Regions from separate parts of the Limnomicrobium aquaticum genome, predicted to be linked through region 3. Evidence: predicted binding sites of a transcription regulator. Region 3 holds the regulator's gene; each other region holds the start of a gene.
What was found. Region 3 encodes LexA, which represses DNA repair genes until DNA is damaged. Its sites were predicted from a motif close to TGTTCNNNNTGTGTTCNG; they were not measured.
Positions count from the first base shown of each region.

Region 1: the regulator LexA is predicted to act here: its motif matches at 5,149-5,166, upstream of ABID16_RS18270 (ImuA family protein).
Region 2: the regulator LexA is predicted to act here: its motif matches at 7,956-7,973, upstream of ABID16_RS09460 (DNA recombination protein RmuC).

Region 1 is NZ_JBEPMB010000007.1:32,220-42,511, forward strand. It holds gene ABID16_RS18260 (error-prone DNA polymerase) at 1-2,789, opposite strand, end outside; gene ABID16_RS18265 (Y-family DNA polymerase) at 2,786-4,333, opposite strand; gene ABID16_RS18270 (ImuA family protein) at 4,233-5,132, opposite strand; gene ABID16_RS18275 (metallopeptidase family protein) at 5,298-5,735, shown strand; gene ABID16_RS18280 (lytic murein transglycosylase) at 5,792-7,201, opposite strand; gene recR (recombination mediator RecR) at 7,224-7,829, opposite strand; gene acnA (aconitate hydratase AcnA) at 9,581-10,292, opposite strand, start outside.
Region 2 is NZ_JBEPMB010000002.1:177,978-188,269, reverse strand. It holds gene ABID16_RS09510 (MFS transporter) at 1-492, opposite strand, end outside; gene ABID16_RS09505 (TetR/AcrR family transcriptional regulator) at 502-1,101, opposite strand; gene ABID16_RS09500 (MerR family transcriptional regulator) at 1,238-1,651, shown strand; gene ABID16_RS09495 (carboxymuconolactone decarboxylase family protein) at 1,648-2,058, shown strand; gene ABID16_RS09490 (pyrimidine 5'-nucleotidase) at 2,153-2,866, shown strand; gene ABID16_RS09485 (LOG family protein) at 2,870-3,745, opposite strand; gene dapD (2,3,4,5-tetrahydropyridine-2,6-dicarboxylate N-succinyltransferase) at 3,858-4,712, shown strand; gene ABID16_RS09475 (SRPBCC domain-containing protein) at 4,835-5,341, opposite strand; gene ABID16_RS09470 (ArsR/SmtB family transcription factor) at 5,331-5,675, opposite strand; gene ABID16_RS09465 (ribokinase) at 5,748-6,641, opposite strand; gene ABID16_RS09460 (DNA recombination protein RmuC) at 6,687-7,928, opposite strand; gene ABID16_RS09455 (methyl-accepting chemotaxis protein) at 8,132-9,640, shown strand; gene def (peptide deformylase) at 9,696-10,220, shown strand; gene ABID16_RS09445 (plasmid stabilization protein) at 10,272-10,292, shown strand, end outside.
Region 3 is NZ_JBEPMB010000001.1:996,730-1,007,021, forward strand. It holds gene ABID16_RS04945 (BMP family ABC transporter substrate-binding protein) at 34-1,110, opposite strand; gene pcsA (phosphatidylcholine synthase) at 1,125-1,856, opposite strand; gene ABID16_RS04955 (UbiH/UbiF family hydroxylase) at 2,023-3,234, shown strand; gene ABID16_RS04960 (AEC family transporter) at 3,202-4,164, opposite strand; gene ABID16_RS04965 (cytochrome c biogenesis CcdA family protein) at 4,198-4,947, opposite strand; tRNA gene ABID16_RS04970 (tRNA-Lys) at 5,168-5,243, shown strand; gene lexA (transcriptional repressor LexA) at 5,434-6,144, shown strand; gene ABID16_RS04980 (ComEC/Rec2 family competence protein) at 6,287-8,587, opposite strand; gene gltA (citrate synthase) at 9,056-10,292, shown strand, end outside.

The DNA of each region.
Region 1 (10,292 bases), on a different contig from region 3:
TGTTCGCTGTCGCGCATCTTCGGCAGAAGAACCTGCGGCTCGGCCTGAATGTCTCCAACAACCTCCGCCCGCCCCTTCGCCGCTTCAAAAAGCGGCATGGCCTCGGCTGCGGACTTCTTGTCGAGCGCCCGCGCCTCCCAGAGCGCCTGACGCCGGTCGAGGCCCATGGAGCGGAAGCAATCGGCATCCGCCAGCCGCTCGATCGTGCTGCGCGTCAGCCCAGACCGCAGCCAGAGCGCCCGGATCGAGGGATAGCCCGCGCCGCGATGCGCCACGAGTCTTTTCATATCCTCCTCGCCAAGCCCCTTGATCTGGTGAAATCCGAGCCGGACCGCCCGCGTCGTCGCGATGACCCCCGCCATGGACCGGTGCGCCGGTGCGATGTGACGCGGCTCGAACACGGCCTCTTCCAGCGTCGAATCCCAATCCGACAGGTTCACGTCCACCGGCCTCACCTCGACACCATGTTCGCGGGCATCACGGACAAGCTGGCCTGGCGCGTAAAAACCCATCGGCTGGGAATTGAGGATGGCAACGCAGAACACATCCGGATATTTTGCCTTCAGCCAGCAGGACGCATAGACGAGAAGCGCAAAGGAGGCCGCGTGGCTTTCCGGAAAGCCGTAATCCCCGAACCCCTCGATCTGCTGGAAGCAGCGTAGCGCAAACTCGGCCTCATAGCCGTTCGCCACCATGCCGGCGACCATCTTGTGGCGGAACTCGTGGATCGTGCCGAGCCGGCGAAAGGTCGCCATGGCGCGGCGCAGTTTGTCGGCCTCTGCCGGCGTGAACCCGGCAGCGACAATGGCGATCTTCATCGCCTGTTCCTGAAAGAGCGGCACGCCGAGGGTTCTATGGAGCACAGCCTTCAACTCCTCTTTCGGATAGGTGACATCCTCTTTCCCCTGCCGCCGCTTCAGGTAAGGATGCACCATGCCGCCCTGAATCGGACCGGGCCGGACGATCGCCACCTCAATCACGAGATCGTAGAATTCCTTCGGCTTCAGCCGTGGCAGCATCGACATCTGCGCCCGGCTTTCGATCTGGAAGACGCCGATCGTGTCTGCCCGGCTGGCCATTTCATAAACAAAGCTTTCATGCTGGGGGATTGTAGCGATGGTCAGCGGCCGCTCGTAATGATTTTCCAGAAGTTCAAAGGCCTTGGCAATGCAGGTGAGCATTCCGAGTGCCAGCACGTCGATCTTGAGAATACCCAATGCATCGAGATCATCCTTGTCCCACTCCACCATGGTGCGCTCGTCCATAGCGGTCGGCATGATCGGGACGACCTCATCGAGCCGGTCTCGCGTGATGACGAAACCGCCGGAATGCTGCGTCAGATGCCGCGGAAAGCCCATGAGCGTCGAGGCATGATCGAGTACCCGGCGCGTCAGCGGATCGCGAATATCGAGACCGGCTGCGCGCGCTTCCCGTTCGCTCAATTCCTTGGTTGACCAGCCCCAGATCGCCCCAGACAGCGCCGACTGCACATCCTCCGAAAGCCCGAGTGCTTTGGCAGTCTCGCGTCCCGCCGAACGCGCCCTGTAGGTCGTCACCGCCGCCGCAAGCCCTGCGTGATCGCGTCCGTAACGATCGTAGATATATTCAATGACCTCGCTTCGCCGCCGATGCTCGAAATCGACATCAATATCGGGCGGTTCCCGGCGGTCTGGCGAAATGAACCGTTCAAAGAGAAGGTCCGTCAAACTGGGATTGACCTCCGTAATGCCGATGCAATAGCAGACGGTGGAATTGGCTGCCGATCCTCGACCTTGGCAAAGGATATTCTTTGAACGGGCAAAATTCACCAGATTGTGCACCGTGAGAAAATAGGGCTCGTATTCAAGCTTGGCGATGATCGCCAGTTCGTACTCGATCTGTCCGGCAACCTTTTCAGGAACACCACCCGGATAGCGTTTTGCAGCTCCTTCCCATGCCAACCGACGTAGCGTCTCGCTTGGTGTTTCGCCGGGAAAAGACTCGTCCGGATATTGATATTTCAGTTCATCGAGCGAAAAGCGTAGCCGTGTGAAGAAGCTCTGCGCATTCTGGATGGCATGAGGATAGTCGCGGAAAATCCGCGCCATCTCCGCAGGCCCTTTCAAATGCCGCTCGGCATTGGCGGCGAGAAGGAACCCCGCATCCGCAACCTTCACCCGATGGCGGATTGCCGCCACGATATCGGCAAGAGGACGGCGTACTGGATCGTGATAGAAGGGCTCGTTGAGCGCCACCGGGGGCACACCGCAGCTTTCGGCCAGCACCGACAACCAGCCGAAACTCAGCCGGTCATTTCCGTCATAGCGCGCAGAAAGGCCGAGATGCACGGCATCGCCAAAGCGCGCCTTGAGGCGGGCGAGAAAGGCGGCCAGCGGCTCGCTTTCCTGATCGGCCGGCGGCAGGACGATCAGCAGAAGTCCTTCGCTCCATTCCATCAGATCAGCCTCGAAGAGGCGGCAGGTACCCTTTTCGGCCCGCATATTTCCAGCGCTCAGCATGCGGCAGAGACGACCCCAGGCGGGACGGTCAATCGGATAGGCGAGGATATCAGGCGTCGTATCGCTGAAGACCAGCCGCGCGCCGGGCTTGTAGGGAAAGCCGCGCTCCTTGGCGGTCAGATGCGCTCTGACGACACCCGCCACCGTGTTGCGGTCAGCAAGGCCAAGGCCCGACAGACCTGCTGCCCTCGCGGCATCCACCATTTCCTCCGGGTGGGACGCCCCTTCGAGAAAGGAGAAATTGCTGCGCGCGCCCAGTTCTGTAAAGGCAAGTTCGGGGAAGGTTGTCATGCGAAGACCCCGTGCATGAACCATCGCGGGGGAAGCGCACCCATTCCATAAAGCCCCTCCCGATAAAGCCAGAAGCGCCGACCGCCCTGATCCTCGATGCGGAAATAATCGCGCGGGCTTGCCGTCTCACCATCGATCCACCATTCCGCCTCGATCCGCTCCGGCCCTTCCGCACGGCTGACGCGGTGGAACGTGCGCCGCCAGCGAAACGTGATCGGCGGGCCTTCCGGCACTTCGGCGATCGCCTCCACGGGCTCTGGATGGGGAAACAACCGCATGGGCCGAAGCCGCGTCGGCCAATGCGCGGCCGCCGAACCGGCCATGGCGTCGTGGCTGAAAGGAGCAAGCGCCGAGGCGCGTTCCGGAACGTGACTCTCGTTGAGGACCGGAACGCGGATCACGCCGCCGCCAAGGCGTGCCTCGACCTTGCCGACGAAATCGTCGAGCGACAGATCGGACCGTCCGGCACTGGCGAAATCCGGCTGCACCGGGTCAAGCGGCCCGGTCGCCAGAACCGAAAGCCGCACGGTCTCGAACCCGTAACCGGCATCGAAATCGTCGTGAATGGCGGCAAGGCGCTCGCGGAAAAGCCCGGCAATGCGGGCAGTGGCCTTCAGCGGTGCCGGTGCACGAACGACGATCGAGACGACCTTGCCATCGACCCGATAAAGCGTCAGCGCGAAACGGAGGCCGCCCAGACCGCGCTGGGTGAGCACCTCTTCCAGATTGCCGCCGAGATGTGCGGCCAGCGCCAGAATATCCTCCTCGCCCGTCACCGGCTCGGCCAGTTGCCGCTCAGCGGACAGGGCCGCGACCGGCAGACGCGGTGAGACCGGCTCACCTTCACGTCCCAGAGCCTGATCGAGACGGGTAAGAACATCCGGCCCGAAGCGGCGGGCCAGCGGCGCACGCGGCAGGTCCATAATGTCGCCAGCGCGCTTCAGCCCGGCCTGCGCAAGTCCGTCGAGTGTCGCAGGCCACAGCCGTAGCGCCGCCAGCGGCAGACCGCGTAGCATGGCGGCTTCCTCACCCGTGGGCAATACCTGCTGCCGGCCCGCAAAGGCCATAGCATAGGAAAGGCCGGGCGTCGCAGAAAGGGCAAGCCGTGCCTCGAAACCCATGTGAAAGAGCCGCGCCGCCAGATCGTCGAACAGCGCACGCTCCCCGCCAAAGAGATGACAGCAGCCGGTCACGTCGAGAAAGAGGGCGTTGTCGCCATGAAGGGCGACCAGCGGCGTATAGCGCCCACACCAGTCCGCAAGGCTGGCGAGCAGCCGCGCATCCGCCGCCGCGTCCGCCTCAATGACGTCGAGTTCCGGCAGGCAGGCCCGCGCCTCCGCCACGCCCTGACCAACGCGTAAACCGACGCGTGCCGCCAGCTCATCGAGGGCCGAGAGCCGCATGGCATTGCGGATGCGCGCCGAGATGACGACCGGTGGGTGCTCAGGACGCCCGGCTGAACGCCAGGAGGCGCCCCATCTGATCCGCGCGATCCGGTCCGTTGGCAGGCGCGGCAGGAGAACCGTGAGGATGCGCTGGCCCAGATGTGTGAAGAGTGTCGTGTCCGGCGGGGTAAAATTGACGGTCATCGGCGTTCCACTCCATGGTGAAGGCGAAGGGTGCGGGATTGCGGCTCTTTTCGACGGTGATGCGAAAGGCGGGATGGCCGATCGTGCCGGGGGCTGAATAGCGGCCGATGCGGCGAAGACCGGCAGGGGCGGCCTCAACGAGGAAGCGCAGCTGGGCGGAGCTTGCCTCCTCCTCGCCGGCCTGGCGCAGCAGCAGGAGCGGCAGGCGCGCCTCCCGCGCCCTCAGATGCAGCCGCCGGCTTTCCGTCAGCCCGAACTTGGCCGGATTGCCGCGCACTTCCAGAACGACCGCCGAAAAAGCCTCCGTCTGAAGGGCTGATTCTGCCACCCACAGCGCCTCATCGAGGCGGCGCGGATGGGCCGTGATGAGGCTCGACGGTGCAAGACCGAAGCTGACGAGACCGGCCGCATGGGCAAGGCCTGCCTCACGCCCCGCCTCCCGCTCGGAAATCCAGAGGATCGGCCGTTCGGGACGCACCCGTTCCTGAACGAGCGACGAGAGAGCCAGCGCAAAACCCGTGGCAGCACCTGCATCCATGGTCAGCGCCGCGCGCAATTCGCAAAGCCCGGCAAGCGACACACCGCCTTCCAGCCAGGCATCAAACGCCTCGACCCCCAGCGCCAGCCGCCCCGCCGCCGCGTCGGCGGCAGGCGGCTCGTCCAGCTTGCCGGTATGCTGGCGCCCCTCTTCAATAGCGGCGACGACCTGACGCAAGGCATGCAGGTTCGCCTTCGCCAAAGCGGCATTTGCCATGGCGTTCACTCCAAATTGTTCCTGTTATGTTCCTATGGATTCCAGAGCTTCACGCAAGAGTCAACGGGTGACTTATAAGAATTTATTCCTGATTTAACCGTGACGCGAGAAACACCTCGAAATGCGCGCTCCGAATCTCTATATGGAACGGCAGAAAGGATCCTCATGGCCAATATCGACAGGTCGGACGACTGGCGTGATCGCTACTCGCCCTCCATGGAAGCAATGGAATCGCTCGCGCAGGAGGCTTTCAGCCATCTGCCGGAGGAGTTCCGCATGCTCACGGGCAACCTGATCATCGAGTTGGCGGAGTTTCCCGACGACGACGTCTTCGAGGACATGGCGCTGGAAACGCCCTTCGACCTGCTGGGTCTGTTCGAGGGACGCGGCATCACCGAGCGTTTCTCGGTCGAAAGCGGCGACATGCCGAACAAGATCCTGCTCTATCGCCGCCCGATCCTCGACTACTGGGCCGAGAACGAGGAAACGCTGGGCGACATCATCACCCATGTCCTGATCCACGAAATCGGCCACCATTTCGGCCTTTCGGACGACGACATGCAGGCGATAGAAGACCGCGCCGACGAGATGCGGACGAGCTAAGCAATTCCAGAAAAAGTGCGAAGCGGTTTTTCGTCCGGAATTGCGGCAAACAAAAATTACTTAATCTTCCCCTTCAGCGCGGAATCCGGATAACAGGTCTGCTTGAGCCCGTTTTTCGCTTCAAAATCGCCGATGGAGCGCCGCGTCTTGTAGCCGGGCAGCCCGTCCACCTTGCCGACATCATAGCCCTTTTTAACGAGCGCCTCCTGCATGGCCTGCACGTCGGAGCGCAGCATCTTGCCCACATCGCCCCATTTGCCGGCAAAGCCGCCGGCGCGCGGATTGGCGATGCGGTCGGCGAGATTGCCGACATAGAGCGCATAGAGGTCGGAATTGTTATATTCCTTCAGCACGTAGAAATTCGGCGTGACGATGAAATCCGGCCCGAAGCGACCGGCCGGCATCATCATCATGCCGTCGCTCTTCAACTCCGAGGCGGCAAACGGCTTGCCGTCGATGCGGGTCACGCCCGCCGCCACCCATTTCGAGATCGGCCGCGCGAGATCCGGCCCTTCCTGGGCGCAGGACACGCTGTCGGGAATGTTGGCCTCCACACCCCAGCCGCGGCCGCGTTGCCAGCCCTTCTGCGCCATGTAATTGGCAATCGAGGCAAGCGCGTCGGGCACGGAATTCCAGATATCGACCTTGTGGTCGCCATCGAAATCCACCGCATATTGCAAGAAGCTCGACGGCATGAATTGCGGCTGGCCCATCGCGCCGGCCCAGGAGCTTTTCATCGCCTTCGGATCGATCCTGTCGACGGCCGAAATCTGCAGCGCGGCGACCAGCTCCTTGAGAAACAGATCCTTGCGGGTCGACATGAAGGCCTTGGTGGCCAGAACCTGCATGGCCGGATAGGGCGAAGCGGCCGCGCCAAAACCTGTCTCGCGGCCCCAGAGCGCCAGCACGATCTCGCCCGGAACCCCATAGGTCTTTTCCAGCCGCGCCAGCAGGCTCGCATGCTGCGCCTTGAGCTGCTGGCCCTTCAGCGCCAGCGTCGCCATCTTCTTGTCGTCGAAATAGGGGGCCGGCGTCGCAAACTCCGCCTGGCTCTGCTTCTGCTCCGGCGGCGGCTTTTCGCCGGGCGGCACGAGATCGGGCAGCGACCAGTTGAGCGTCACGCCCTTGAAGGCTGCGTCGAAGGTCTCGCGCGGCACCTTGTTCTTCTGCGCTTCGGGCCAGACGGTTTTTTCAAGCCAGGCGCGGAATTGCGCCTCGACAGCAGGCTTGTCGAGAGCGACGGCGGGCTGGGCGAGGAGGAGTGAGGAAAGGATTCCTAGTGCGGCGAGGGTGCGGGTGAAGATTCCCCCTCTGGCCTGCCGGCCATCTCCCCCACAAGGGGGGAGACGATCCGTGGCACCCGCCTGCCTCAATGAGGGGCTGAACGATGCGCCGACGTTGCTCTCCCTCCCCCTTGTGGGGAGAGTTGGGGAGGGGTTCTTGCCACGAATGAAAACGCTCATCATCAGGCTAATCTCCCTCATTCCCTCAAATCGCCGTGCGCGCCCGAAGCGCCGCGGTCAGCGTGCCCTCGTCGAGATAGTCCAGCTCGCCGCCGACCGGCACGCCATGCGCCAGACGGCTGATCTTGACCTCGAGCCCGGCCAGCCGGTCGGTGATGTAATGCGCCGTGGTCTGCCCCTCGACGGTGGCGTTGACGGCGATGATCACCTCGCGCACGCCGCCTTCCGCCACCCGGTCGACCAGCGCACGGATGTTGAGATCATCCGGCCCGACGCCATCGAGCGGAGAGAGCGTGCCGCCGAGCACATGATAGGCCGCATTCATCGCGCCCGCCCGCTCCAGCGCCCAGAGATCGGCAACATCCTCAACCACGATGATGACGGAATGATCGCGCGTCGGGTCGGTACAGACGGTGCAAGGGTCAGATGTGTCGACATTGCCGCAGCGCGAGCAGATGCCAACCTTCAAGACCGCCTCGCCCATCGCATGCGCCAGCGGCGCCATCAGCTGTTCCTTCTTCTTGACGAGATGAAGGGCCGCGCGGCGCGCTGAACGTGGCCCCAGTCCCGGCACCTTCGCCAGCAACTGAATAAGTTTCTCGATTTCCGGTCCGGTCACACGCTTTGCCATGGTCTCGTATGTAGTGGATGGGTTGATTCTTGCAAACAGCGGGCCGGGTTTCGATCAGACATTTCGGGGGATTGTAATGGCCCCTTCTCCTCCCCAAACGCGGCAAAGAAGAGCGCCGAAGGTGCGCTTCAGCGCATCAAATAAAATCCATACCAACAGGAAGCAAATGCAGATAACGGAACAGAAAATACATCGAAGCGAGAACGGCAACCATGGCCACAGCGTATAAAGAAAATTCCAAGCTTAGCCGGGATAGTTTCACGGGCTGAGAGGACTTATCTTTATCGTAATGCCACTTTATCGAATAAAACATCCCAGCTATCAAAACGATAAGCTTGAAAGCCATGAGTGATAAGGGAACCCAATCCATAGTTTCAGACTTTTCTTTCTCTGAAGCGGCGCGCCGAACGCGGTCCCGGCACCTTCACCAGAATCTGAATGCGTTTCTCGATTTCCGGTCGGGTCACACGCTTTGCATGGCTTCGTATGTCATGGATGGGGTGATAGTTGCAAACGGTGGGGAGGATCATTGCCTCGGACAAATCAACGCAGCCCCTGCCAAAAGACCCCTCCCCACCCTCCCCACAAGGGGGAGGGAGACCCTGCCGCGCCGTCGTCCCCCAATCACCCTTCCGCGTGCTGCACCCACTTCGTTCGATTGAGGCAGCGAACTCGCCTCATGCCGTCTCCCCCCTTGTGGGGGAGATGGCGGCAGGCAGAGGGGGCCCTTGCCCTGCGCACCAAAACCCCGGCAGGACAAATCCTCCGGGTTATGCCTCATTCTCATGATCCTCGTTCTCAGAAGATCGGCCGGGGCGTCTGCAACACCTCGTAATGGTATAATTAGTATGGCGTCCCAGACGCCCCGTTTCAGTCCTTGTCACTCGACGAACTTGGATCTCAACGCCCGGTCCGCCCTCGTCATGCCGTTCCTCGTCATGTCGAGGCTACTGGCAGTGGACCGCGATTGCTTATGCTGGCCAGGCCAGCGCTTCGGGTGCGGCCTGCCTCCGCTTGCCCTCCGGGTCACCGTCTCTCGTCAAGCGCCGGCAAGTGTACGATCCGAAGACCGAACCCTCCATCCACCACCCTTGCGGGGGCGAATATCCGAGAGCTTGCGTCTGACCCTCGAACCCGGAACCGGCCCCACCTCGCCGCAGCGCCCTGCGGTGTATCCGTGATGGGACGGGATTATGATGAGGCAGGATTCGGGAGTGGGGAAATCGGGGGATGAAATATGGGCGAAGAGACCCCCTCTCTTGGAATTTCTAGCACTTAGCGTTCCGCTAAGATGCTGAAATTCCTTTCTCTCCCACCAGGGGGGAGATGGGAGTTCGCGGCAACTTCATCCTCCAATCTCCCCCCTGGTGGGGGAGAAAGCGATTTCGATGGCTTAGCCGAAGGCTAAACATCAGAAATCGCAAGAGAGGGGGTTCGGGGCGCACCGGCGCAACCCCACACTCCGTCATACCGGACTAGATCCGGCATCCAGCCAGCCCGCGTCTGTGGGCTGAAAAGACTCGTTGCAAAGAGCCTCCCGCGCGATGGGCATCGCGCACTGGATACCGGCTCAAGGCCGGTATGACGGAGGGAATACGTAAGCCAAAACAAACAAAAAACCGCCGGAAGATCTCTCATCCGGCGGTTCAAACTCTGGAGCCAGACGGCCCCCTCACCTGCGATTTCTAACACTTAGCCTTTGGCTAAGATGTTGAAATCGCTTCCTCTCCCACAAGGGGAGAGGAAAGGTGTCACGCAGCCAACTGGCGCAGCACCGTCTGCAGGATGCCGCCGTTGTTCATGTAGGTGACTTCGTCGAGCGTATCGATGCGGCAGATGATCGGGATGTCCTTCACCGTGCCGTCGCCATAGGTGACCTTGGCGATCTTCTTCTCGCGCGGCTTGACGTCGGCGAGGCCCTCGATGGTGACGAGTTCGTCGCCCTTGAGGCCGAGCGTTTCCCAGGTCGTGCCGTCCTCGAAGACGAAGGGCACGATGCCCATGCCGACGAGGTTGGAGCGGTGGATGCGCTCGAACGACTGCGCGATCACGGCCTTGACGCCGAGCAGGTTGGTGCCCTTGGCAGCCCAGTCACGCGACGAGCCGTTGCCATATTCGACACCGGCGAAGATGACGAGCGGAACGCCCTCGGCCTTGTACTGCATGGCCGCATCGTAGATCGACATCTCTTCCTTCGACGGATAGTGGATGGTGTAGCCACCTTCCTTGCCGTTCGGGCCGAGCATGTGGTTGCGGATGCGGATATTGGCGAACGTGCCGCGCATCATGACCTCATGGTTGCCGCGACGCGTGCCGTACTGGTTGAAGTCCGCAACCGCCACGCCATGGCCCGTCAGGTAGGCACCAGCGGGCGAAGCCGCCTTGATGGAGCCGGCCGGCGAGATATGGTCGGTGGTGATCTTGTCGCCGAAGAGACCGAGCACGCGCGCACCCTTGATGTCC
Region 2 (10,292 bases), on a different contig from region 3:
GCCGAGCACCGGCCCGATGACCGATGCGAGGCCCGCCGTCAGGCCGAAGAGCGAGAAGGCCGTGGCGCGCTCATGCGGGGGAAAGATCGTCTGGGCTATGGAAAGCACCTGCGGGGTCATGACCGCGCCGCCCATGCCCTGCAGGAGCCGTGCGATGACCAGGAATTCGATGTTCGGCGCGAGACCGCACATGATCGACGCCGCGGTGAAGCAGCCGACGCCGATCAGGAACATCTGTTTCTTGCCGACGATGTCGCCATAGCGGCCGAAGGGGAGCAGGCCGAGCGCGAAGGTGAGGATGAAGCCCGCCACGACCCATTCGATGTCGGAGGAGCTCGCCCCCATGTCATGCTGCAGCGTCGGCAGCGAGACATTGACGATGGTGACGTCGAGCAGGTTCATGAAGCTCGCCATCAGAATGATGGCCATCGCCGACCAGCGCTTTTCATAGGTCGGATAGGGCTGATGGTCGTTCGGGGGCGCGGATGTCATGGGGGTCTCTCAGATCGGTGCAGCAGTGAAGGAGCGGATAAGTTCTTCGGCAACGCTGTCAAAAAGTGACAGCAGGTGGCGAGGCTTGTATTGAAAGGAAACGAGCGCGCCGATGACGATATGCGCGCCGGCCTCCGGGTCGAGGGTTGAACGGAACTGACCCGCCGCGCGGCCTTCCTCCAGGATGGTCACGAAGCGGCGATGCCAGTTGATACGCATGGCGCGCACCTTCGGTTCCAACAGCGGGTCTAAACGCGCGCGCTTTCCGATTTCCTCGATCAGCGGCAGCAGATCGGGCTTGTGAACCAGCAAGCTCTTGTATTCCGCAATTTCCAGCTTGAGCCGGCCCAGCGGGTCGAGCGCAATCTGGTTCACGCGCTGGCCCTGTTCGATGAATTCCTCCTGGAGGGTGTCCATGACGAGGCCCAGAAGGGCTTCCTTGCTCGGTACGTGATAGTGGAGCGTCGCGATATTGATCCCGACACGCGCGGCCACATCGCGAGTGCGCAGGCCATCGATTCCCTTCTCGACGATGAGCGCCCGCACCGCCGCCGCAATCTCGCGGCGTCGCGTGTCTGTGCTCACATATTTTGGGCTTTGTTCCGTCATCAATCAATCAATTGATTGATTCCGAATTTAAAGTCAAACGAAGTTTTTGCGACCAACGACGCTTTTCCGCTTGATCTGGAGTGCGCTCCAGAAATTATCAAAGGCGGGTCTCAACGTTGAAAGGCGGGAAACAGCCATGAAGATCGGCGAATTGTCGGAACGCACCGGGCTCAGCATCGATACGATCCGCTATTACGAGAAGATCGGCCTGATCACGCCACCTTGGCGCAATGCCGGCGGCACGCGGGTCTACGATCCCGATATTCTGGTCTGGATCGACTTCCTGAAGGCGTTGAAGGCGACGGGGATGCCGCTGTCCGACATGCAGGCCTATGCCGGCATGCGGGCACGCGGCAATGCCACCGCCGCGCCACGAAGTCTCATGCTGGAGAAGCAGCGCGAGATTGTCAAAGCGCGGATCGCGGAGCTGACGGATTGCCTCAAGCTCCTCGACTACAAGATCGCCAATTACCACGACATCGAACGCGCCCATGACCTTGCCGATGAGACCAAGGCCACGCGCACCGGCCGAAGGAGCCAGACACGATGACCGAGACCCATGCCACCAAGACCCACGCGAGCCCGACCCCGCTTGAACGGGGCGAGGCGCTGAGCCAGCGCCTCAACCCGGACCTGCGCGCCGTGCTCGAAGCCCGTTACGATGGCCTCGTTCCGGGCTTTACCGACACGCTGATCGAATTCGCCTATGGCCGGCTCTATGCCCGCGAAGGCCTCGATCTGAAGACCCGCCAGATCGCGACCGTGGCCGCACTCACTGCGCTCGGCGGGCAGACCGGCCCGCAGCTGAAGATCAATATCGACCACGCGCTGGCTGCGGGAGCCTCGGAGACCGAGATCACGGAGGTGATCTTCCAGATGGCCGTCTATGGCGGCATGCCGGCGGCGATCAACGGGCTGAATGCCGCAATGGAGGTGTTTGCGGCGCGGGCGGCGTGATCGCGGAGCGGTTGCGGCCGGTCACGGTCATGACGAAGGCGGGCCGGAGAAGAATCCCATTTTCTTCCCGCCCCGCCTCTGTCATAAGGCTCGCATGACCGCGACACTCCCCAGACCTTCCCTGCCGAGCCCTGCCGATTTCGCCCATGTGCGCGAATGGGTGTTCGATCTCGACAACACGCTTTATCCGCACCGGATCAATCTCTTCGCGCAGATCGACCGCAACATGACGGCGTTTGTTGCCAATCTGCTCGGCATGGATCCGGTGGAGGCGAAGACGCTGCAGAAGCGCTATTATCACGATCACGGCACCACGCTGAAAGGCCTGATGCTGCATCACAACGCCGATCCGAGCGCCTTTCTGGAAGCCGCACATGCGATCGATTATTCCGGCATTCCGGCCGATCCGGAGCTCGGTGACCTCCTGAAGGCGCTGCCGGGGCGCAGGTTCATCCTGACGAATGGGACCGTGGCGCATGCCGAGGACACGGCCCGGGCGCTTGGCATTCTCGATCATTTCGACGACATTTTCGACATCGTGGCGGCCGATTACGTGCCGAAGCCGGCGGGCGAGACCTATGACAAGTTCATGGCCATGCATCGCATCGACACGCGCCGCGCCGCCATGTTCGAGGACCTGCCGCGCAATCTCCTCGTGCCGCATGCTCTGGGCATGAAGACGGTGCTGCTCGTGCCGGAAGTCTTCGAGACGGGCTTCGTCGAAGCCTGGGAGAAGGCGGGCGAGGACGACACCCATATCGGCTACATGACGCACGACCTCAAGGGTTTCCTCAAGGCGCTTTTGTAGTTTTCACGCCCCGCCGTTGCCGGTCGGGCGGTAGTGGCGCTCGACGATACCCCAGGCCTCCTCCGCCGTTTCAACGAAATTCAGGAGCTTGATGTCGTCCGGCGCGATGGTGCCGAAATCGGCCAGCGCGTCGAAATTGACCATCGTCCGCCAGAACTTCTCGCCGAAGAGGATCAACGGGATCCGATCCATGCGGCCTGTCTGGATGAGCGTCAGCGTCTCGAACAGTTCGTCCATCGTGCCGAAGCCGCCGGGGAAGACGGCGACGGCCTTGGCGCGCATGATGAAATGCATCTTGCGGATGGCGAAATAGTGGAAGTTGAGGCTGAGTTCCGGCGTCACGTAGGGGTTCGGGGCCTGCTCGTGCGGCAGCACGATGTTGAGGCCGATGCTGGGCGCCTGAACGTCATGCGCCCCGCGATTGCCGGCCTCCATGACGCCAGGCCCGCCGCCGGTGACGACGACGAATTCGCGGTGATCGTAAGTGGCCGAATATTCCGAGCAGAGACGGGCGAACTTCCGCGCCTCATCATAATAGACCGAGGCGGCCTCGAGGTTTTGCCGCTGCGTGTCGTTCTTCGCCGCCCAGGCCGGGCGGCCGGGTTCGGGAATGCGCGCACCGCCGAAGAGGACGACGGTGGAGCGGATGCCGGCCTCGTCGAGGATCATGCCCGCCTTCAGGAGTTCGAGCTGCAGGCGCACGGGGCGCAGCTCGCGCCGGCAAAGAAAGTCGTCGTCGGCATAAGCCAGCCGATAGGAGGGCGAGGCGGATTGGGCGGTGACCGGCACGGCTTCGGTATGCGCGCGGTCCTCCCGGTTGTCGCGCAGCGGCGCCCATTCCTTCTGTTTTGCCTTACCGTTCCTGCTGCCATTCGCCATTGCTGCACTCTCTTCAAGATTGACGGGCAAGCCCCCGTCGCATAGGACTGACGCCCGATATCCCGGACGTCGATCCGGTCGATGATAGACAGCGAAGTTTAAGGAATTTCCCATGCACGCAGCCGATCTTGCCGGGCTCGAAAAGACCATCGAAGCCGCCTTCGACAACCGCGACAGCATCAACACGTCGACCCGCGGCGAAGTGCGCGATGCGGTCGCCGAAGCGCTGAACCTGCTCGACAGTGGCAAGCTCCGCGTCGCCACGCGTGGCGAAGACGGCACATGGACCGTGCATCAGTGGCTGAAGAAGGCCGTGCTCCTCTCCTTCCGTCTCAATCCGATGGAAATCGTCAAGGGCGGTCCGGGCGAATCGAGCTGGTGGGACAAGGTGCCTTCGAAGTTCGACGGCTGGTCGGCGCTGGAATTCGAGAAGTCCGGCTTCCGCGCCGTGCCGAATTGCATCGTGCGCCGCTCGGCCTTCATCGCCCCCGGCGCAATCCTGATGCCCTCCTTCGTCAATCTCGGCGCCTATGTCGGCGAGGGCACAATGGTCGACACCTGGGCGACGGTTGGCTCCTGCGCGCAGATCGGCAAGCATGTGCATCTCTCGGGCGGCGTCGGCATTGGTGGCGTTCTGGAACCGCTTCAGGCCGGTCCGACCATCATCGAGGACAATTGCTTCATCGGAGCCCGTTCGGAAGTCGTCGAAGGCTGCATCGTGCGCGAGGGCTCTGTACTCGGCATGGGCGTCTTCATCGGCAAGTCGACCAAGATCGTGAACCGCGCCACAGGCGAAATCTTCTACGGCGAAGTCCCGCCCTATTCCGTCGTCGTCGCCGGTACGCTGCCCGGCAAGAACTTCCCGAACAACGAGCCCGGCCCCGGCCTCTACTGCGCCGTCATCGTCAAGACGGTGGACGAGCGGACGCGTTCGAAGACGGGCATCAACGAGCTGCTGCGGGATTGATTGCGCGCACTCGCCGGATTTGCCTCTCTTCGCGCGCAGAGCGTGGAAAAAACTCTGGTAAAATCAAACGGGCAGGGCTCTCAGGAGCCTGCCCGTTTGTCGTTTGGCGGCCAAGTGAATGATTAGCGGTTTGCCAAGGTTTCCAGCAATTCGTCCAGCCGTTCGAGCGTTGAAACGAGACCTTCCTTCATGCCCATGTCGATAACCTTCTGAAGGTCTTCCGCCGTCGCATAGGTCACGACCGTCACGACTTTCGTGCGAGCGCCTTCATCGAGGAAAGAGACGTCCCATTCCGCCTGGGGAAGGTTCGAATTGACCGCGCCGGTCTCATCAGAGAAGGCATCCAGAGCCGTATAACTCTCGATCGGACGGATGGTCTTGTAGTCCAGGCGGCCCCAATACTCGGCACCACCCGGATCGACCATGGCGTAATGCCAATGTCCGCCTTCGCGAAAGTCCATCGATTTTGTCTTCGTGGTCAGCGGCTTCGGAGCGAACCAGCGATCGAGCAGTTCGCTTTTTGTATAGCAGTCCCAGACCAGTTGCCGTTTGCCGGGGAATTCCCGTTTCACAGTGAAGGTGTGCTGCTGCATGTCCGCAGCAAAAGTGAATAGCAGATCAGGTTTCATCGGTCGCTCCTTGCAATGTCATCAAGAGGTTATCGAGGTTGGCGTAGCGGCTCTCCCAGATCGCGCGCTGTTCGTCGAACCAGCGCTCGGCAGCGGCCAATCGGTCGGGATTGAGCTGGCATGTCCTGACGCGGCCCGCCTTGGCGGACGTCAGGAGGCCCGCGGTCTCGAGGACGGAGATGTGCTTCAGGAAGGACGGTAGAGCCATGTCGAATGGGGCCGCAAGTTCGCCAATGGCGGCGGGTCCACGGACCAATCGCTGGACGACCGCCCGGCGGGTCGGGTCGGCCAGCGCGTGAAAAACGGGGTCGAGTGAGTGCGTATAGTTATCCATACAGCTAACTATACGCACAAAATTAGTTAGATCAATGGCTAACTATCAAATTTTCTCGAATTCCGGCTTCGTTCAGCCATCCACCTCGGCTGCCACCGGGATTGCCGGTTGCGCGCCGGGCTTCAGGCAGGCGAGCGAACCGGCCTTGGCCGCACGCGCCAGTGCGGCGTCGAAATCGAAGCCGGCGTCGAGGCTGGCGACGAGGTAGCCGCAAAATGTGTCTCCTGCCCCCACCGTATCGACAGGTGTGATCTTCAGGCTGGCAGCATGGTGGACCTTGCCGTCGCGCACGGCGATGACGCCATCGGCACCGAGTGTAACGATGAGGGTCTGGCCGGTTTTCGTCGCAAGCGCCTGCATCGCGGTCAGCCGTTCATCTGCCGAAAGGCCGCTCTTGCCGATCAGCAGTTCGAATTCCGTTTCGTTGGAAATGACAATATCGGCGAGCGCTGAAAGCCGGGCAGCATCCGCCGTCAGCGGGGCCGTGTTGATGACCGTGGTCACGCCCTTGGTCCTGGCCAAGGCCAGCGCCTTTTCGACGGAGGCCGGTGGGATTTCGAGCTGAAGCATCAGATAGCCGCCCTTCTCGGTCGCAGCAACCGCCTTCTCGGCATCATCTTCCGAGACTTCGCCATTGGCGCCCGGAACCACGACGATGACGTTCTCGCCATCGCCGCCGACGAGGATATGGGCAGTGCCGGTCGGTACGGCTGCGGTCTTGGTGAGCGAGAGGTCGGCGCCGCCCTCAGAGAGAAGCGCCAGAGCATCCTTGGCGAAAGCATCACCACCCACGGCCCCAGCCATCTTCACGCTGGCGCCGGCGCGGGTGGCGGCGAGCGCCTGATTGGCACCCTTGCCGCCCGCGGCCGTGGCAAAGGAACGACCGGAAACGGTCTCGCCGGGCTTCGGCAGGCGGTCGGTGGTGGCGATGAGGTCCATGTTGATGGAGCCGAAAACGGTAATCATGCGCGTACTCTTTTATGATGAATGCGCGGCAGATTGCATTTCGGCCTACTCTTCGTCAACCACACGGAGCTTGAGCATGGCGGTGCGGCTTTCGACCGGGCGCGATGCCGTGCCCCGTTCTTCGGCTGCCTGTGCCGGCGAGAGTGTTTCGAATTCCATTTCCTCGATCTTCGCGCCGCGCTTCATCAGCTTGGTGGTGGAGGTGGCGATCAGCTCGACATCCTTCTGCGTCTGGGCGAAATGGGTCTGTAGCTTCTGCACGCGGTCATCGAGACGGCTCATGTCCTCCATCAGGCGAACCACCTCGCCCTGGATCAGATGCGCCTGTTCGCGCATGCGCTGGTCTTTTAGCACCGACTGGATGACCTGGAGCGACAGCATCAGCAGCGATGGCGAGACGATGACGACGCGTGCCTTGTGCGCCTTCTGCACGACGCCTTCGAAATTCTCGTGGATCTCGGCGAAGATCGATTCCGAGGGCACGAACATGAAGGCGATGTCCTGCGTTTCGCCCTTGATCAGGTATTTCTGCGCGATATCGGAAATGTGTTTCTCGAGGTCGCGGCGGAAGTTCTGCGCGGCGAGCTTGGCCGCTTCCGGGGAGCCTGCGTCGCGGATCGCATTGTAGGCCTCAAGCGGGAACTTGGCATCAACAACGAGCGAAGGCTGGCCGTTGGGCATGCGAACGAGACAATCCGGGCGCGATCCGTCGGAAAGAGTCGCCTGGAACTCGTAAGCACCCATGGGCAGGCCATCGGCAATGATCGTCTCCATGCGCGACTGGCCGAAAGCGCCGCGCGTCTGCTTGTTGGAGAGAATTGCCTGAAGCCCGACGACATCCTTGGCGAGCGACTGGATGTTGTTCTGCGCCGTGTCGATGACGGCGAGACGCTCCTGAAGGCGGCGCAGGTTTTCATGCGTTGCCTTGGTCTGCTCGGTCATGGAGTTGCCCAGTCGATGCGACATGCCGTCGAGCCTGTCGCCGATCGCCTTGTTGAGCTCGGCTTGCCGTGTTCCGAAAATCTCCGCCATGGAGGACATGCGGCCCTGCATTTCGGATTGCGCGCGCACAATCTCGGCAAGCCGGGCTTCTGCCGCATGGGCTTGGGCGGCCAGCGCAGCGCTCAGTTCTTCCGCCGCACGGCGGTTTCGCCCCGCGACCATGATAACAGCGAGCAGAACAAAAAGGAGCAACACCGCACCGGCGCCCAGAAGGAGCGCGGGGCTGACGGCAACGCCGGAGACCATAAAGAGCGGGATGAAGAGGGGCGAGGTTTCTGTTTGCATAGACAGACATTAACAGATTCGGATCGATGTTCCACCTCTGTTCTCGTTATTGCCAACCTTTGTAAAGTCTCGTCTGCGCATCGGATGAATATGTGATTGTTGATGTATTTTCAGCCGGTCATGATTTCTGGCACCGTAAATTAGAGGAATGTTAATTGCATTCCCCGAATTGTTTGCTCACTTACTGGGGCTAGGTACGCAAGATGAGCGACAAGAATTCCACTGCCGAACTTCGCGATCGGCTTGCGTTTCTCGGCATGGACGAGGCAGCGTTGTCACGTCTACGCGCCATGGAAGGCGACATTGTCGCTTCGCTCGCTCCCGGACTTGACCGCTTTTACGGGTTGATGAGCAAACATCCGCAGATGGCGGCCTTTTTCCGTGATGCCCGGCATATCGAATTCGCCAAGGGCCGGCAGAAGGAGCATTGGGGCAAGGTGGCCGCGGGCGCCTTCGACGCGTCCTATGTGGAGGGCGTTACCGCCGTTGGGCATGCCCATGCCCGTATCGGGCTGGAGCCACGCTGGTATATTGCCGGCTATGCGCTGCTTCTGGAAAGCATGATCGGCCATGTCGTGAAGGCGCGCTGGCCGTCGCGCTTCAGCAAGGGCGGTGCGGAGCAGATCGGCGCGGAAGTGGCTGTGATGGTCAAGTCGGCGCTGCTCGACATGGACTATGCCATTTCCGTCTACCTCGCCGAACTGGAAAAACGCCGCGCCGAGGCCGAAGCCGAGCGGCGACGGAATGAAGAAGCACAGGATATCGCCATTGCCGCGCTGAACGTTGCGCTGAACGCAATGTCGAGTGGCGACCTCGAATATCGCATGGCGGAAGATGGCGACGGGCTGTTCGGCCGCATGGCGCAGAGCTTCAACACCAGTGCCGAGCGGCTGCGCCAGACGCTGGGCCTTGCGCAGATGATCACCGAGGAGGCCAGCAGCTCCATCGCCGGCATTTCCATATCCGCCGACCAGCTTTCGGAGCGAACCGAACAGCAGGCCGCCGGGATTGAGGAAAGCTCGGCCGCGCTGCACGAACTGACGCAGAGCGTGGCCACCAGCGCCAGCGGCGCGCAATCAGCTGCCCGCGTCGCCTCCGACGCGCTGCATGTGGCGCAGGAATCCGGCCGCGTCGTCGCCGAGGCTGTCTCGGCCATGGGCGAGATCGAGCAATCCTCGCAGAACATTTCCAAGATCATCGGCGTCATCGACGAGATCGCCTTCCAGACCAATCTGCTGGCGCTGAATGCGGGGGTCGAGGCGGCACGTGCCGGCGACGCAGGCCGCGGCTTCGCGGTCGTGGCGCAGGAGGTGCGCGAGCTTGCCCAGCGTTCGGCCTCCGCCGCCAAGGAAATCAAGACCATCATTTCGGCAAGTTCCAACCAGGTGCGCACCGGCGTGGCGCTGGTCAACAGGTCGGGCACTGCGCTGGAGAATATTACCGAGAGGATTTCGGAGCTCAACGGCATCATTTCCGGCATCTCGGTTGCCGCAGCCGAACAGTCGAGCGGTCTGCAGGAAATCAATCAGGCCATCGCCTCGATGGACGGGATCACCCAGAAGAATGCCCATATGGTGGAAAGCACCTCCAACAGCACGCATCAGCTCAGCGAGCTGATCGATCAGCTGGCAAAATCGCTGCACGGGCTGAAGACGCGCGACCCGCAGGAACTGAGCCGCAACGCGCCATCGGCGCTGCGCCGGGCGGGCTGAGGATTTGCAGATGCTCCAGTTGAAAGCCTGTCTTTCATGAGCTAATTGAGGCCCCATGACGATCAAGCCTCTTATCATTCTGCCCGATCCGGTTCTCCGCCAGGTTTCCAAACCGCTGGAGAAGGTGGATTCGCGTGTTCTCAAGCTTGCCGACGACATGCTGGAAACCATGTATGACGCGCCCGGCATCGGCCTTGCGGCCATCCAGGTTGGCGAACCGCTGCGCCTTCTCGTGATCGACGTCGCCAAGGAAGAGGAAGGCCGCAAACCGCAGGTCTTCATCAATCCTCAGATCGTCGCCTCGTCCGACACGCGCTCGACCTATGAAGAGGGCTGCCTGTCCATTCCCGGCTATTACGCCGAAGTGGAACGCCCGGCCGACATCACGGTCAGCTACATCGATCGCGATGGCAAACAGCAGGAGCTCGCCGCCGAAGGCCTGCTCGCCACCTGCCTGCAACACGAGATCGACCATCTCGACGGCGTGCTCTTCATCGACCACATCTCACGCCTGAAGCGCGACATGGTGGTGAAGAAATTCACCAAGGCCAGCAAGACGGGCGGGCTGCCGAAGTTTTGATTTGATAGCCGCCGACGCCGTGATATCATTGATATCAAATCGAGGTGAGCGATGGGCGATATGCTGATCCGG
Region 3 (10,292 bases):
GGCGCGATTGCAAAATCTGACGGAGGCAGGCGTCTATTGCGCGGTCTTCGGAATGTCGCCGATCACGCCGAGGACGAAGAAATCCATCGAAAGGAGAACACTGTCGGCCGCCGTTTCATTCTTCTTCAACCATGTCTTGCTGGCCTGCGTGCGGACAGGTCCGTGGAAAGGCTGGAGGGAACCGTTCGCAATCTTCTGCTCGCTGGATTGGGCGAATTTCGCGACATCGGCCGGCATGTTCCGATAGGGCGCCATGGTGATGATACCAGTGGAAAGGCCGTCCCAGTTGACCTCGCCTGCCCAGCTTCCCTCAAGATACGCCTTCACGCGGGCGACATCGTAGGCGCCCCAGTTGTAAACTATGGCGGTCAGTTGCGCCAACTGTCCGATGCGGCTCAGATCGGCACCGTATCCAAAGGCACGCAGATTGCCGGTCTCGGCGACCTGCATGGGCGCGGTCGAGTCGGTTTGCTGCGTGACGATATCCATGCCGTCCGCCGCGGCCGCCCGTGCCGCCTTCGCCTCCTTGTCCGGATCGAACCAGCTTCCGGTCCAGTATACCTTTGTCTTGAAGCGCGGATCAACCGATTGGGCACCGAGCTCGAAGGCATTGATCCCCTGCATCACCTCCGGGATCGGGAAGGGCGCGATATAGGCTGCCTGCCCCGACTTCGACATCCTGGCGGCAATACGTCCGGTCAGGAAGCGGGCTTCGTAGAAGCGGGCATTATAGACCGCAACGTTTCGCGTGGTCTTGAAGCCGGCGAGATGTTCGAAGCGAACCGCCGGATACTTGGCGGCGGCGGCCAGCACGGCATCCATATAACCGAAGGCAGTGGCAAAGATCATGTTGCAGCCGGAAGCGGCCAGCCTGTCGAAAACAGGAATGGCAGCCGCACCTTCAGCTACGCTTTCCGTGAAGCTCGTCTCGATCTGGCCACCGAACTGCCGCTCGACTTCCTGACGCCCACGCTCCTGTGACTCAGACCAGCCGCCATCGCCTTTCAACCCCGGATAGACGAAGCAAATCTTCGGCTTGTCAGCCGCCTCCGCGAAACTCGCAAAGAGGATAAGCCCTGTCAGAGCGCCGGTGATCTTCATCACGCCCATGGCACGCCTCCCGATCAGTCGTCGCTTCGTCCGAGCGACGGAAATGCCTGCAGCACTGCCCCGATGACATAGAGATACAGTCCGCTGATGACCACGCCCCAGACCAGCCATTGCGGAGACTCGAAGTGCTTGAGAAGCGCCACCACGCTGAGCACGGACCAGATCGCGAATACGGAAAGGTTCAGAGGGCGAAGCCGCTTCACCCGGACAGGGTGAAGAAAATTGATCGGCAGGAAAGTGAGGAAGACGGACACGACGACGACGGCAAAGGCGGTCGCTTCGCTCGCCTTAATGACGAAGAGCGTGAAGACGACCATGTTCCACACGACGGGAAAACCAGAGAAGAAATTCTCGTCCGTCTTCATGCCCATGTCGGCATAGTAAATGGCGCTCGACACCACGATCAGCCCGGCGGCAACAAAGGACCAGGGCTCGCCGATCATGTGGCTCTGATAGAGCGCGAAAGCCGGCAGCAGAACATAGGTCACGTAGTCGATCACGTTGTCCAGCGTATCGCCCGACCAGTTGGGCAGCACTTCCTTCACCCGGACCTTGCGGGCGATCGGGCCGTCAATGCCATCCACGGCAAGCGCCAGACCAAGCCACCAGAACATGTCGACGAAACGCGTCTCTGCGGCCGCAACAACGCCCAGAAAGGCGAGAAAGGAGCCCGACGCCGTCAAAATATGAACGGAGAATGCGCGAATCTCAGCGTAAGGAACGCGCCGGTAATTGAAGATCTTCATCGATTCGCCGTTTCCACCTCGAACAACGTTCGCATTGTCCCAATTCAGGGGGGCGATACAAGATGTCGCGGAAAATAAGTTTCATCTGCTTGCAAAAAGCATGGAAGCAACGGGAGCGCCCCTCTATATGTTTCCTGAAACTTGAGAATTCTGAAGGTTTTCGATCATGGAACGCTTCGACATCGCCGTTGCCGGCAATGGTCTTGCCGGTCGCATCGCGGCCATCGCACTTTCAAGACTGGGTTACTCCGTGGCACTTGTAGGCCCGCCACCGGAGAACCAGGACGGGCGCACGACGGCATTGATGGACCAGTCCATAGCCTTTCTGGAAGGTCTCGGCGTATGGGAGAAGCTTGGCCCGAAATCCGCGGCGCTCAAGACCATGCAGATCATCGACGGCACGGACCGACTGTTTCGCGCGCCAACCGTCCCCTTCCGAGCCTCCGAAATCGGACTCGAAGCGTTCGGCTACAATTTCCCCAATTCGGCCGCGCTTGACGTCCTCGCCGACATCATAGTTCAGGACAGCAATATACATCCGATCGAAGGCAGGATTGCCGGCGCAGATTTGCACGACGATGCAGTGCTCATCCGTCTGGAAGACAGCCGCGAGATAGAAGCCGGCTTTGTCGTCGCAGCCGATGGACGCAAGTCCGTCTTGCGCGAGACTGCGGGTATTGCAGTGCGTCGCTGGTCCTATCCGCAGACCGCCGTGGTGCTGAACTTTGCCCACACGATCCCGCATGGCAATGTGTCCACCGAGTTTCATACGCCGACCGGACCGTTTACGCAGGTGCCCCTGCCCGGTCGCCGCTCCAGTCTTGTCTGGGTGCAGGCGCCGGCCGAAGCCGAAGCTTTCCTGGCACTCTCTCCGGAGGACGTCAGCCGCCGTATCGAGACGCGCATGCAGTCGATGCTCGGCAAGGTAACACTGGAGGGAATGCCGCAGGCCTGGCCGCTCTCAGGCATGACGGCACATCGGTTCGGCAAGGGGCGCATGGCGCTGATCGGGGAAGCCTCCCATGCCTTCCCGCCCATTGGCGCGCAGGGGCTCAATCTCAGCCTGCGCGACATCATGGCGCTTTGCGATCTGTTAGGCCTGAAACGCGATCACGATGGGCCGCTGGCCGTCGGCGAAGCCTTTGACCGGAAGCGCCGCACCGACATTCTGAGCCGCACCGCGAGCGTCGATCTTCTCAACCGGTCGCTGCTCTCCAATTTCCTGCCGGTTCAGCTTGTTCGCGCTGCGGGACTTCATCTGCTTGAACTTCTGCCGCCGCTTCGCGGCCTGGTCATGCAGGAAGGCGTGGCGCCGGGGCGCGGCTTTCGCGGGATATCGTCCAGCTTACGGGAAAAGATCGCCCGGAAGCGTGCCTGAGCGCATCAGATAAAGCAGGGCCGATACCGTCAGTACTGAAAAGAGCGTCGTGATCAGAACCGTTGCCGATGCTCGCTCCTGCCAGACGTCATATTGCTGGCCGATGACGAAAACGTTGGTCGCCGTGGGCAAGGCTGCCAGCAGCACCGCCGTCTGAATCCATACATGATCGAAATTTCCTGCCGCGCTGAGGCTCAGATACATGAGGGTCGGTAGCAGGATGAGTTTCGCAGGGACGATATAGACGATTTCGGCCGGAATCCGCTTCAATGGGCGCAACGCCAGTGTTACCCCCATTGCAAACAGTGCGCACGGAGCTGCTGCCTGCGCCAGATAGTCTATGAGGCGCTGCAACGGAACGGGTGGTTCCAGATGCATGGCTGCGGCAACGAAACCGAGCGCCGTCGCGATGATGAAGGGATGAAGCACGATGCGAAGCAGGATGTCGCGCGCCACCTGCCCCGGCGATTGGCTCTGCTTGCCGCCAAGCGCGATCAGAGCCGGTGCGACGATGAAATGCAGCATGTTCTCGAAGCAGAAAATCAGCGCAACAGGAACGGCGGCACGCTCGCCGAATGCCAGGAGCGCCAGACCGGGCCCCATATAGCCGATATTGCCATAGGCTGCGGCCAGCCCCTGCAGCGTCGCCTCCGGAATGCTGGCATCGCGGCCGAGCCATCCAATGACGAAGATGACGCCGAAGATCGCGTAGGTCGTGCCGACGTCGGTGACGATGAAATCGAACCGGGTCAATTGCTCGACGGGCGTTCTGGAAATCAGCTTGAAGAACAGCGCAGGCAGTGCGACGTAGACGATGAAGATATTCAGCCAGCCAAGCGCATCAGCGGGCATTTGCTTCCATCGGGCCACCACATAGCCGATCAGGATCAGCCCGAAGAATGGCAGTACAAGTCCCGTAATGTCCGCCATGTCGACGCCTCGTTCGGTTGCAATTTGAGCGAGTTAGCCGATTTGCCCGAGGATTGGAAAGGTCTGCTGGAACCAGATTGCGACATTGGCGACAAATCCGGTCAGAAATGCGATCCCGGTCAGCACCAGCAGCCCGCCCATGATCTTTTCCACAGCGCCCAGATGGCGGCGGAAACGCGACAGAAAACGCATGAAGGCGCCCGAGAAAAAGGCCGCGATCCAGAAAGGGACGGCCAGACCGAGCGAATAGACCGCCAGGAGGAATGCGCCCGAGCCAGCGGTGTCGGATGTCGCAGCGATGCCGAGAATCGCACCGAGAACCGGTCCGATGCAAGGGGTCCAGCCGAAGGCGAAGGCGAGACCCATGACATAGGCGCCCGACAGCGTCGCCGGCTTGGCCGATGACTGGAACCGCGCCTCGCGCGCGAGCAGTCCGATGCGGAAGAGGCCGAGAAAATTCAGACCCATGATGATGATGATCACGCCACCGATCTTGGCGAGCACGTCGATATACTGGCGAAGCAGCAGCCCGACCGCCGATGCGCCAGCGCCCAGCGCGACGAAAACGGTTGCAAAGCCAAGGGTGAAGAAGACGGAGGAGAGGATCACGGCATTGCGTGACCGGGCGTTCGCAGCACCCTGCCCGCCATTGCGGAAGTCCTCGACCGACACGCCGGCCATGTAGCAAAGATACGGAGGGACCAGCGGCAGCACGCAAGGAGAGAGGAAGGACAGGGCGCCTGCGAGAAGCGCGCTGAATAGCGAAATACCGGCAACCGTCAGCATGAACACTCCTTGCCCGCCGCCGTCGCCGCGGGAGGCCAAAAACGACGCCCATATAGACCCCACGCTCCTCACCCGCCAATCATCTTTTCGGCATCGCCGGAAAAAGCGCCAAATGGTCGCAGAAATGGCGATTTTGCGGGTTGACCCGGCAAGGCCTCCTGCATATGTTCCGCGAACTTTCCGGCCCGGTTCGCTATTGCGCACCGGACAGACGCGGGAGCGCGTAGCTCAGCCGGTAGAGCAACTGACTTTTAATCAGTAGGTCCAGGGTTCGAATCCCTGCGCGCTCACCACGTAACGTTTTGTCCATGCCGTTGAAGACAACCCACTCCGCAAGACACGGCTCCGTCAACTGGAGGGCCGTCTGCACTTTTTTGTTCCGCACGCATTACCGTTAATCGAACCTTAGCACCTTGCGGAACACATATGGAACATATAGTGTCCGTTCTGGATTTGTTTCATTTGATTCTTCGGGGTGATCCCATGCTGACGCGCAAACAACAGGAACTGCTTCTCTTCATCCACGAGCGGATGAAGGAGTCCGGCATCCCGCCGTCTTTCGATGAGATGAAGGATGCGCTCGATCTTGCTTCGAAGTCCGGTATCCACCGGCTGATCACGGCGCTTGAGGAACGCGGCTTTATCCGGCGGCTGCCGAACAGGGCTCGCGCGCTGGAGGTCATCAAGCTGCCGGAGGCCTATACACCGAGCCTTCAGCCGCGGCGAGGCTTCTCGCCCAGCGTGATCGAGGGAAGTCTCGGGAAGGTGCCGGAGCCACCGAAAGCGCCGACGCCGGCCAATGATGATGCCAGTGTTTCCGTTCCGGTCATGGGGCGGATCGCAGCAGGTGTTCCGATTTCCGCCATCCAGAACAACACGCATGAGATTGCGGTTCCCGCGCAGATGCTTGGGGGCGGAGAACATTACGCGCTGGAGGTCAAGGGCGATTCGATGATCGACGCCGGCATTCTGGATGGCGATACGGTCATCATCCGCAACACGTCCAATGCCAGCCCCGGCGAGATCGTTGTGGCGCTGATCGACGACGAGGAAGCGACCTTGAAGCGGTTCCGCCGCAAGGGCGCGTCAATCGCACTGGAGGCTGCCAATCCCGCTTACGAGACCCGCATTTTCGGGCCTGACCGGGTGAAGATTCAGGGCAAGCTCGTCGGGTTGATTCGGCGCTATCATTGATGCGCCGAGTGCCTCGTGCGAGCAGAGCGTTTCAGCATTTGATGGAAACATGAAACGCTCTATCTATGTGTTTTTACGCAATCCCGGACGCGAAACCGGTTTCCACTTTTTGCGCGGAATTACGCTAGAGAATGCACGGGCGCTATTCAGGCTGATATGCCTCGCCATAAGAATTGCTTCGCCAGTTGTAATATCGATGGCGGAGCCAGGGGCGATCTTGCCCGTCCAGCGCGCCGATGATCCGGTAGGCCGGTGGCGATGGTTGATCAGAAGATTTCGATGAACTCCGGGTGTCCTGCGGCTTATCGGCGGTTTCTTCGAGGTAGATGGCAAGGGCACCGCGCCGGCGGAGGGCGTTTCGGTCGAAAAGCTGTCCCTCCCCCGGCCCGCATGTGGGCTCGCGCAGGAACGAAGCCGCGATCACGATTTGCGCCTGCCGGCAGGCGGGACCTTGAAACGCGAAATCGCTGAAGGTTGCGATCAGGAGACTGTCTGCAGGCTTGCCGATGCACCAGTCGCGTCCGGAACATAGAAAGCGTCCGGGTTCGACAGTCTTGCCAGCAGCCTCCATGGCATCCTCCACCTTCCATTCGTCCGCCTCAGTAAGCGGCTTTCGAGCGCCTTCGCGCTCAAGCGCAAGTTTGGGCACGTTGCCCGGCTTGACTGTCTCCCGCGATGCCAATGCTCTCGTCCACTGATCCATCACGAAGGTGGATGGACGGGCGGTGTTTGTCGTGAGTTTGTCCAGCATGAGCAGGCCGACGAGATCTGCTGTTTCCGACACGACCACATCCGGTCGCCTGGCAGCGCCAAAGGACACGGTGAGAACCAGTGTTGCCGTGAAAAGGCAGGCGCCGGCCACTCTGAAGAGCCTGCTGCGTGGCAGGATCGTGAGAACGAGGGCCAGGCTCGTTGATGGCAGAACCCAGCCAGCCATCTGACCCGTGACGACGTCGCCACCGAGCGATGAAACGAATCGTGCCACCGCCATGGTGCATTCCAGCCCCAGTCCCATGATGCGGAGCGGATAGTAGTCCAGCCCGAACGGCATCAGGATCACCGCGAGGAAGCCGGCTGGCATGACGATGAAGGATATGAAAGGCATTGCAGCGACATTGCCAAGCGTGCCAAGCAGGGTCAGCCGCTGAAAATGCGTGACAGAGAAGATGGCGGTCGCAACACCGGCGATTTCCGAGGTCAGCATGACGCCACCGACTGCGCGAATGGCGGGAAGGACGTTGGCATAGAGCGGAATCCCGCTGAACCTGCGGAACTCCATGGGCCGCAGTTGCCACAGCGAGTAACCTGAAATGAGGGCGGTCGCGGCAGCGAACGACATCTGGAAGCTCGGCCCGAGCGCACTCGAAGGAGAGACTATGAGGATCGCCAGCGCGGCGAGAGCCACGCTTCTCAAAGTCAACACACTTCGCGCGACGATGACCCCTCCCATCCCGACAGCCAGCATGATGTAGGAGCGGACCGCCGGCACGGGCATTCCCGAAATCAGCAGATAGAGCCCGCTTGCCGTGATCGCGCCCAAAGCCGCATAGGTTTTGGCCGGGCGCGACTGGATGAAGCCGGGAAACAGGCTGAAAATCATGCGCAGGCCCACAAAGGAGATACCGGCCGCAAGCACCATATGGAGGCCGGAGATCGAATAGACGTGCGCAAGACCGGAGATGCGCAGGGCTTCGAGCCCCTCCTTCGAAAAGGCTGCGGTATCGTTCGTCACCAGAGCGCTCGCGAAGGCGCCGATGTCTCCCGGCAGGACCGACAGAATGCGCCGGTTGATGGCGCCCCGCAGGTCGGCAAGCCAGTCCTGAAACGTCTTTGAGAAGGTGTCGGACGCGGCCGGTTCTTCCGACACGGCATGTGGAGCACCCATGAAACCGCCGATGGCTCCAACGCCGTTGAAATAGCTGCTGAAGGCAAAATCGTTCATGCCCGGCAGAACCGGGCCCGAGGGCGGCTGAAGCCGGGCCAGCCCCTTGATCACGGTTCCGGGCGGAAAGGACGTGCCCTGCCCCCGCACACCCAGCAGCGCCGCGGTGGGCGGCCTTTTCAGGCGCGGCCGCTCGGTCTTGAGGATTTGCACGGTATAGCGCCAGCGTCCTGCTTCCCGCATTTCGACATCGATGACGCGCGCCGTCAGGGTGGTGGAGATGGGACTGTCGATAATGACCGTTTCGCTGTGCGCCGTCTGATACCAGGCAGCCAGGGCTCCCGCGAGAATGAAAGCCGCGAGACGCACGGGTATCTGTTTTGCCGGCGCCGAGTAACGGGTCAGGAACAGGAGCGGAAGCAGGACAATGCCCCACGCAATGAGCCGGATCTTCGGCGGATCTACGGCGAGATTGAACCACCAGACCGCGCCGATAATCATGAAGACGGGATAGAGGAGAAAGACGTGGCCATGCGCGACTTCCGTCTCGGCTGCGTCCATGATCGCGACACGCCATTTGCCCCATAAGCGCAGTATATCGCGGCGGCGAGACAGGCCGGTTCCTCTGCTGCGGCCAGGCGGGGATGATACCGCAGCAGGGGGCGCAACACGCCGACGCTGCGGCGCGTCATTCAGTTCCAGAATTTCCTCATCCGTCCCCACGCCGCCGCCCCCGGCCCCGCATGACAGACAGATTGCAACCTAAAATGGGTGGATGCAAGTCCCGCTTCGGCGAGCGAAAAAAGCGTCTAGATTTCAGCAGCTTGTTTTCAATCGATTTGAAAGGAGACAGCCTTTTGAAAAATGCGACAGCAGGAATAAAAACTTCCAAAAGTTGATTTCGCGCATGCACAATTCGGCACAACGAGTGCTTGGCAGGGGCGAATAAATCGGATAGCAAATTCGCCATAGTCTCATTCAATGCCCGCGACAGCAGCCGCGGCTATCATCGAACTCCCGGAGGCAAACATGGCCGATAATGCGGTTTTTTCTCTCGACGACAAAAAGGCAGACATGACGGTCCGAAAGGGCACGATCGGGCCGGACGTCGTCGACATCGGCGCTCTTTACAAGAATACCGGGATGTTCACCTATGACCCCGGTTTCACGTCGACGGCTTCGTGCGAGTCCAAGATCACGTATATCGACGGCGACGAAGGCGTTCTCCTGCATCGCGGCTATCCGATCGAGCAGCTGGCCGAACAGGGCGATTTCCTCGAGACCTGCTATCTGCTTCTCTACGGCGAACTTCCCACGGCTGCCCAGAAGAAGGACTTCGACACGCGCGTGACGCGCCACACGATGGTCCATGAGCAGATGAGCCGCTTCTTCACCGGTTATCGCCGTGACGCCCACCCGATGGCCGTCATGGTCGGCACGGTCGGCGCGCTGTCCGCCTTCTATCACGACTCGACCGACATCACCGATCCGCATCAGCGCATGGTCGCCTCGCTGCGCATGATCGCCAAGATGCCGACGATTGCTGCCATGGCCTACAAGTACCATATCGGCCAGCCCTTCGTTTACCCGAAGAACGATCTCGATTACGCGGCCAACTTCCTGCACATGTGCTTCGCCGTGCCGTGCGAAGAGTACAAGGTGAACCCCGTCCTGGCCCGTGCCATGGACCGTATCTTCATCCTGCATGCCGACCACGAGCAGAACGCTTCGACATCAACCGTTCGCCTCGCCGGTTCGTCGGGCGCAAACCCGTTCGCCTGCATCGCGGCTGGCATTGCCTGCCTCTGGGGCCCGGCCCATGGTGGCGCTAACGAAGCAGCGCTCAACATGCTGATGGAAATCGGCACGGTTGATCGCATCCCAGAATATATCGCCAAGGCCAAGGACAAGAACGATCCGTTCCGCCTGATGGGCTTCGGTCACCGCGTCTACAAGAACTACGACCCGCGTGCCCGCATCATGCAGAAGACGATGTATGAAGTGCTGGAAGCAACCGGTCACGGCGACGACCCGCTGATGAAGGTGGCGCTCGAACTCGAAAAGATCGCCCTCAACGATCCTTACTTCGTCGAGAAGAAGCTCTATCCGAACGTGGACTTCTATTCGGGCATCACGCTGCGCGCGCTCGGCTTCCCCACGACCATGTTCACAGTTCTCTTCGCACTTGCTCGCACCGTCGGCTGGGTTGCGCAGTGGAACGAAATGATCGAAGACCCGCAGCAACGCATCGGTCGTCCGCGCCAGC